2 regions of the Clostridium paraputrificum AGR2156 genome follow, and region 2 is predicted to be linked to the other one. Evidence: a T-box and tRNA genes for the amino acid it is inferred to sense, from the RefSeq annotation. Region 2 holds a T-box; the other holds one or more tRNA genes.
The links. The T-box of region 2 lies ahead of gltX (glutamate--tRNA ligase). A T-box ahead of a tRNA ligase gene usually reads a tRNA of that ligase, here a tRNA-Glu.

Region 1 (4,218 bases), on a different contig from region 2:
TACTAATTTTGAAAGGAGGAATGTTAGAATGAGTACTTTTATATTGAAAAATAACGCATGTACCTTTACACCTATTAGCAATGTTTTTATTGAAAAATATATGCCATTTGCTAGAGGAGAATTTGTTAAGGTTTATTTACTTCTATTAAAGTATAACTTTTCTAATGAGCCTGGAGTAAATAGTTCAATACTAGCATCTTCCTTAAACCTGTTAGAATCTGATGTAATGAACGCATTAAATTATTGGAATGACCAAGGTGTAATAAAATTTGTTCCTGTAGATAAAATGAATAACTTCAGTATAGAATTTGTACCACTAGATAATGACTTAAGTAGTACTTCACCAGATGTTAACCTATTAGATGCACTAAATAACACAGAAACTAACGATATGTTAAGAGATATAGAAAGAATACTTTGTAGACCACTTTCAACAAAAGAGATGGAAATATATTTAGGATGGCAAAAAGATTTTTCTTTTACCTCAGAACTTATCCTAATACTTATTGAATATTGTGCATCAAAAGGTAAAGTTGATTACAGGTATATAGAAAAGGTTGCTCTGGCTTGGAATGATATGGGTATAAAAACTATTGAAAAAGCCCAAAGTCATATAAAGCAGACAGAAGATAAGTGGGTTAAGATAAGACAAATACTAAATTACCTAGGCATTAACAATTCAGAAATTATGAAGCCTCAGGAAGAGCTTTTGAATAAATGGATTAATGTATATAAATTTGACATTCAATTAATAAAGAAAGCTTGTGACATTTGTTTTCAAAGACTTAATAGAGCTGACTTTAAATATATTGATGGCATACTTAGCAAATGGTTTAATGACAATATAAAAACCCTAGATGATGTTGCAATTAAAGATAAACAACATAAAAATAATTATAAAAACTCATCTACTAATTATCAAAAAAACTTAAAAGCCTCAGGTTTTAATAACTTTGAACCAAGATCATATGATTATGACTCTTTAGAAAAGAAATTGTTAGGATGGGATGTTGATGATTAACGGATATCAAGCAAAAATTATGGCCGTTTATGAAAAGATACGTGATGAAGAATCTAAAAACTTAGAACTTAGAAGAAACGAAATTCGTAATTTGTATCCTGAAATAATGGATATAGATAACTTAATTCAAAAACGTTCGCTTCAATTATCTATGGCTATACTTAAGTCTAAGGATGCAGATGAAACTATAAAAAAGTTTAGAAATGAAATTACAGATTTAAGAGTAAAAAAATGTGAAATGTTAGTATCTAAAGGATATGACCCTGACTATTTGACCTTAAAATATAGGTGTAATAAATGTCAAGATACAGGCTTTATAGGTATTAATAAGTGTTCATGCTATAAACCAAAACTAATAAAATTATATTATCAAAATTCTTTACTTGAGGATACTCTAAAAGAAAAGAACTTTGATAATTTTGATCTTAATTTATTTTCAATGCATAAGGTAAGTGATGATAAATTTTCTCCCAGAAAAAATATGGATAATATTGTATCCTATGTTACTTCTGAATATTTGCCAAACTTCAATAATTCAAATACTAATCTACTTTTTTATGGTAACCCTGGAAGCGGAAAGTCTTATTTATCTTATTGTATAGCTAAAGAGCTATTAGACCTAGGCTTTTTAGTAGTATATAAAACTTCAGAAGAACTTATAAGAGATTTAAGAGATATAAAGTTTAATAATAATGCTAAATTAGAAGAACTCTTAATTGAATGTGATTTACTTATTATTGATGATCTTGGTGCCGAATCTAAGAGTGATTTTTCAATAACAGAACTTTTTAATCTTATTAACAGAAAACTATTAAGAAATAAAAAGATGCTTATTTCAACCAACCTTTCACTTCCTAATATAACAAATATATATAGTGAAAGAATTTACTCTAGACTATTAGGTGATTTTAAACTTTTCAAGTTTTATTCAGATGACATTAGAATAAAGTTAAATTTAAAAAATAAAAGGTAATGTAAAAATCTACATTACCTTTTTTATAAACCTTTTTTTATAAAAACAAAAAACATCAACTAATGTTGATGTTTTAATTTGGCGACTCAGAAGGGGCTCGAACCCTCGACCTCTGGCGTGACAGGCCAGCACTCTAACCAACTGAGCTACTGAGCCGCATTTATGGTGGGCACAACAGGGATCGAACCTGTGACCCCCTGCTTGTAAGGCAGGTGCTCTCCCAGCTGAGCTATGCGCCCAAATAAAAATGGTGACTCCTAGGGGAATCGAACCCCTGTTACCACCGTGAAAGGGTGGTGTCTTAACCGCTTGACCAAGGAGCCAAATTGTTATCTTATGATCCTCGCTAATGTGTTCTGCGCTGACCACATAGACTATAATACAGAAATTCATTATATGTGTCAACACATTTTTTTAAATTTCTTTTTATTTTTCTTAAACCTCGCATTATTCCGTGTCCGATAAGAGATAAATAGCTTCATTTTTCTCACTTTTTTTAATATTATTTATGGCTTTTCCATATCTAGATAATAAAATTTCTTTTTGCTTTATTTCTTTTCTAATTTTATTTATTTCTTCTTTTGCCCCTTCCATAAAACCTTGTATTTCCAGTGGTGTAATTAATATACTATAGTTGTCTCTTTTAAAATTTTGTCCTGATGCCATAACTTTTATAGGTAATGAGTTATTTATTACACAAATTAGTTCCTTTTCCCATATTCCTCTCTTATTAACTTTATATCTATCTCTTAAAACATTTAAATCATTTAATTTTTCATCCATCTCATTTTCTAAAGAGTCTTTTAAAGCTTTATAGAAAAATATTGATATTCCCCTATTTAATTTTATAGTTAGGAAATTAATGTTGTTTATTAAAAAATCATCTATCTCTCCCTCGCTAATTAACTCAACTTCATCATGCTTATAAGACTTTAATCCAGTACCTGTGGGATAATTAACTATTATCTCATCTATATTCATTCTTCTTACTTTAAATTCTCTATCCTTATCTTCAATCTCTGCAATAACTTTAACCTTCAAAATAATCACCTCTTATGGTATTATTCCTCTCTTTAATAGGTAATATTACTATGTTAAAATTTAATTATATTTTTAAAAAGGAGACATAAGTTTTATGATATATCACGATATTATTATTGTTGGTGGTGGAGCTTCTGGTTTAATGGCTGCAATAATTGCAAAAGATCTAGGAAAGGATGTTGCAATTATAGAAGCAACAGATAGAATAGGGAAAAAAATTTTAACTACTGGTAATGGTAGATGTAATATTTCTAACTCTAGAATTTCTTTTCCTTATGATACTTACCATAGTTCTAATAAAGATTTCTATATAGATTGCTTAGATCAGTTGAGTGTTGAAGAAACTAGAAACTTATTTTTATCTATAGGTCTACCTATAGTTGAATTAGAAAAAGGTAAATTATATCCAGCCTCTCTTCAGGCTTCATCTGTAGTAGATCTTTTAAGGTTATCTATAGAGGAAAAGGAAATTCCTTTATTCACAAATTGCAAAGTAAAAACTATCCACAAAAACAAAAACTTTAAATTATCCACAACTAATGATGAATATACTTTATTCACATGCAAAAAAGTTATTTTAGCTTGTGGAGGAAAATCTGCTCCAAAAACAGGTTCAGATGGTTCAGGATATAGATTAGCAAAAGACTTAGGGCATTCTGTCACAAGTACAGTACCTGGTATTGTGCAGTTAAAGTTAGATTATCCACACCTAAAAGCATTATCTGGAATTAAGTTTGATGGAAGAATCTCTATATATGTTGATGGGAAATTAGTTAGAGAAGATATTGGTGAAGTTCTCTTTACCGATTATGGAATATCAGGGCCTCCAATATTACAACTTTCTGCTATAGCTTCTAGAGCCTTGGATAATAATCAAAATGTTGAATTAAGTGTAGATATGATGCCTAACTTATCTATTGAAGAAACTAAAGATTTTTTAGAGGGACACTTATACATGTTTAGCCATAGAACCATTTCTAATTCTTTTATTGGGATTATAAATAAAAAACTCATACCTATAATATTAAAGGATTCAGGAATAAATAATATTCATATTCCTTGCTATGACTTGGATTGGAAAGATAAAAATGAATTACTGTCTAGATTTAAGGGATGGAGATTTAAATGTATAGATACTAATGGATTCAATAATGCCCAATTAACTGTAGGTGGCATAAATACA
Region 2 (4,218 bases):
TGGGGTAGATCCTAATTTGGTTTTAGCTGTAATTAAAGCAGAATCTAATTTTAATCCCAATGTAGTTTCTTCTGCTGGAGCGATGGGGCTTATGCAATTAATGCCTGTTAATTGTGAGGAAGATGGAGTTTCAGATCCCTTTAATGTTGAAGATAATATAAGGGGGGGCGTAAAACAGTTAAGAGGACATATCAACAGGTACAATGGAGATATAGAAATGGCTCTTATGGCATATAACGCTGGTCAAGGAACAGTGAAAAGAAGAGGTGTTACTTCAGCTGATGATTTATATAAGATGCCAAAGGAAACTCAAAACTATGTTCCTAAGGTTATGAAATATTATTTGAATGGACTTTAGAAAAGAAGTAGAATTATTGATGTAATAAAGTTATTTGAATTAAAAACTCCTAAGGGAGTTTTTTTCTTTAAATTTTTATGGTTTAATGGCTCAATAACTATCTTTTTTTTCTTTATTATTTATATTATCTTTATTATCCCATTTCCCTTGGGTATAATAATAAGGAATTCATTGTTTAGGAGTTGTTTTTGTGGAAAGATTAGATAAAATAATATCAAATTTAGGATATGGGAGTAGAAAAGAAATAAAAGCCTTAGTAAAGAAGGGGTTAGTTAAGGTAGATGGAGAAGTGGTAAAAGATAATGGGGTATTAATTGATCCGGAAAAATCAGTTATAAATATAAATGGAGAAGATTTATTCTATAGAGAGTATATATATTTAATGATGAATAAGCCAGATGGTGTAATATCTGCAACATACGATAATAGAGAAGAAACTGTTATAGATTTATTAGAGGTAGAACATCAAGTATTTAATCCATTTCCAGTAGGAAGATTAGATAAAGATACTGTAGGATTATTATTATTAACAAATGATGGGGAACTAAATCATAGATTAATTTCACCTAAGTGGCATGTTGATAAGGTTTATTATGCGAAAATTGATAAGGCAGTAGATGAAAAAGATGTTGAAGCATTTAAAAATGGAATAACTTTAGATGATGGGTATAAGTGTAAGGAAGGTAAGTTAGAAATAATTAATTCATCAAATGAAGGGGCAGAAGTGATGGTAACTATACAAGAAGGAAAGTATCATCAAGTAAAAAGAATGTTTGAAGCGTTAGGAAAAACTGTTGTGTATTTAAAAAGAACAGAGTTTGGAGGTTTGCCTTTAGACCAAGAATTGGAGGAAGGCGAATATCGTGAACTAACAGAAGATGAATTAGCTCTTTTAAAGAGTTATTAACGAATGATTAAAAAAAGTGCAAGAAAAACATTCATAATAAATCAAAAGTTAAATATTTTTCACAAAATCTCTTGCATTTTGATATCTAATAACATATAATATCAGTGCAAGGATAAATAAAAGGAATAAATAGCCCCCTTTTTATTTATTGCTTATTGCTAAAGCGCAACCTAGCCCCAAGGGTTGCGTTTTTTGTTTTAGAAAAATAATTATATGTAAAAGTTAACAAATTTTAAATTTATATTATTTAGCCTAATAAATTAAAAAAGTAATTTTTAGATAAGAAAATATAAGAGAAAAAATATAATTGTTCATAAATGAATTAAATCTTGCATAATAAAATTATGATGAATAATACAATTCGACAATAAACTTAAAGTTATTTACAATAATGTTTTGAGAAGTTATAATAATAAATAGTTTGTAAATAATATATATTAGAGACGTTGAAGAAGAAGAGTATATAGTGGAACTTTAAAGAGAGTTAAGTATATGGTGGAAGCTTAACAAGTAAAGCTATAGAAAGAAGCTTTGGAGTTGTTATGGGATTTTCCCCTTAAAGAGAATGAGTGGAATAGGCTATTGTTTATTCAATTTAGGTGGTACCACGGAAGTTAAGTTCTTTCGTCCTATATTTTAGGATGGAGGATTTTTTTATTTTATAAACAAAAAAGGAAAGGTGATAAAATGAGTTTAGAAAAATTAGCTGATATTCTGTTCCCAGAGATAGGTAAAACACCAGAATATTATTTAGAAAAGTACCCTAAAAGAAATTTAAAGGAGGGTGCAGTTGTAGGAAGATATGCACCAAGTCCAACAGGATTCCAACATATTGGAGGAGTATTTGCTGCTTTAATTAATGAAAGATTAGCTAAGCAAAGTGAAGGTATTTTCTTCTTAAGAATAGAAGATACAGATCAAAAGAGAGAAGTTGAGGGAGCAATAGAAGATACTATTGCAACAATGAAAAACTTTGGAATGAATTTTGATGAAGGAATGACAGGGGAGCATAGTGAAATAGGTAATTATGGTCCATATAGACAAAGTTTAAGAAAAGAAATATATTCAACATTTGCTAAAGACTTAGTAAAGAGAGGATTAGCATACCCATGTTTTTGTACTCCTGAGGAGTTAAATGCTGTAAGAGAAAAGCAAATGGCAGAAAAAATCACTCCAGGATATCATGGAGAGTTTGCAACATGCAGAAATTTATCCACAGAAGAAGCTATAAAGAGAATAGAAGCTGGGGATAAGTATATTGTTAGATTAAAATCCCCTGGAAATATAAATAACAGAGTAGAATTCCATGATTTAATAAAAGGAGATATATCTTTCCCAGAAAATGATCAAGATATAGTTATTGTTAAGTCTGACGGATTACCAACATATCATTTTGCTCATGCTATTGATGATGCCTTAATGAGAACAACTCATGTTATAAGAGGTGAAGAATGGTTATCATCATTACCAATACATGTACAATTATTTGATGTGTTAGGATTTGATAGACCAAATTATGCTCACATTCCAACAATAATGAAGAATGATAATGGTTCAAAGAGAAAGCTTTCAAAGAGAAAAGATGCTGAAGCAGCAGTTTCATATTATAGAGAAGTTGGATATCCAACTGAAGCTGTTGTTGAGTATTTATTAAATATTATTAACTCAACATATGAAGATTGGAGAGCTGAAAATCCAATTACTGACTATCACGAATTCCCAGTTGCTTTAGAAAAGATGAGTAAGAGTGGAGCTTTATTTGATATTGTAAAATTAAATGATGTAAGTAAAGAATTAATATGTAAAATGAAAGCTGATAAGGTATATGAAAGTTATATAGCTTGGGCTAAAGATTTTGATAAAGAGATGTATGATTTAGTTACATCAAATGAGTCTATGTCAAAAGAGATATTTAATATTGATAAGGATGGTCCTAAGCCAAGAAAAGACTTTGCTAAATGGGAAGATGTAAAAGAGAAAGTCTTCTATTTCTTTGATGAATTATTTAATAAGGAATCAGATGAAAATATAGAGTTACCAAAGACTCTTTCTTTAGAAGCTGCAAAGGAAATAATAAATGTATATGCAGATAAATTTACATTTAATATTGGAAGCCAAGAGGATTGGTTTGAAGAGTTAAAAGAGATAGGTACAGAATTAGGATATTGTACAAATAGAAAAGAATTTAAGGCTAATCCAGAGAACTACAAAGGAATGATTTCTGATGTAGCTGGTGCTGTTAGAGCTGCATTAACTCATAGAAGTAATACACCTGATTTATATACTATTATGCAAATAATGGGTGAAGAAAAGGTTAAATCAAGATTTAAAAACTTTATATAATAAAATTTATTAAAAAAATAGAGTACGTAAGTACTCTATTTTTTAATGAGCTGATTCTGCTTTCATTTCTGAATGAATTACAAATGCTAATAATGCTCTCAATAAAATAATTGCAGCAAGTATGTACATTTCGTCAAAAGAATTAATTATTACGGTTTTTAAAATCTCTGCACCCATTTTAAATTCTAAAGCTAAAGTTAGTGCTTTTGCAAACTCTACTTTTATAGGATAGCTTGTCTTAGAAATAAGTGATAATGCATATTTGTAAAAGGCTTTTATAGCACCTACAAATATAATTATTATTCCCATAAGTTCTAGTGTGTGAATACCTATAGGAACAATAGTGCCTATAGCATGTTCTAACATAAAATTTTCCCCCTTACCATCTAATCTTTTGTGTTTTAAAAGAGCATAGTAGTGTTTAACTATGCTCATATTTTAACTATTTGTTTAATTTAAAAGAGCTCTTTAATGATACTATTCTATTAAATACTAAATTATCAGTAGTAGAATCCTTTGAGTCTACATTAAAGTATCCATGTCTAAATAATTGATATTTTTCTTGGGCTTTAGCACCTTTAACTGATGGTTCTATAAATCCTTTTAAAAT

Region 1: it encodes a tRNA-Glu, which carries the amino acid that the T-box ahead of gltX (glutamate--tRNA ligase) is inferred to sense. The anticodon was not compared.

Annotation. Positions count from the first base shown of each region.
Region 1 covers NZ_AUJC01000014.1:34,580-38,797, forward strand. Annotated here, with positions in the region: gene G594_RS0113100 (DnaD domain protein) at 29-1,021, shown strand; gene G594_RS0113105 (ATP-binding protein) at 1,014-1,994, shown strand; tRNA gene G594_RS0113110 (tRNA-Asp) at 2,074-2,150, opposite strand; tRNA gene G594_RS0113115 (tRNA-Val) at 2,158-2,233, opposite strand; tRNA gene G594_RS0113120 (tRNA-Glu) at 2,243-2,317, opposite strand; gene G594_RS0113125 (hypothetical protein) at 2,442-3,035, opposite strand; gene G594_RS0113130 (BaiN/RdsA family NAD(P)/FAD-dependent oxidoreductase) at 3,130-4,218, shown strand, end outside.
Region 2 covers NZ_AUJC01000011.1:164,372-168,589, forward strand. Annotated here, with positions in the region: gene G594_RS0112815 (lytic transglycosylase domain-containing protein) at 1-358, shown strand, start outside; gene G594_RS0112820 (pseudouridine synthase) at 549-1,265, shown strand; T-box leader at 1,703-1,900, shown strand; gene gltX (glutamate--tRNA ligase) at 1,953-3,608, shown strand; gene G594_RS0112830 (DUF1622 domain-containing protein) at 3,651-3,974, opposite strand; gene G594_RS0112835 (glutamine--tRNA ligase/YqeY domain fusion protein) at 4,051-4,218, opposite strand, start outside.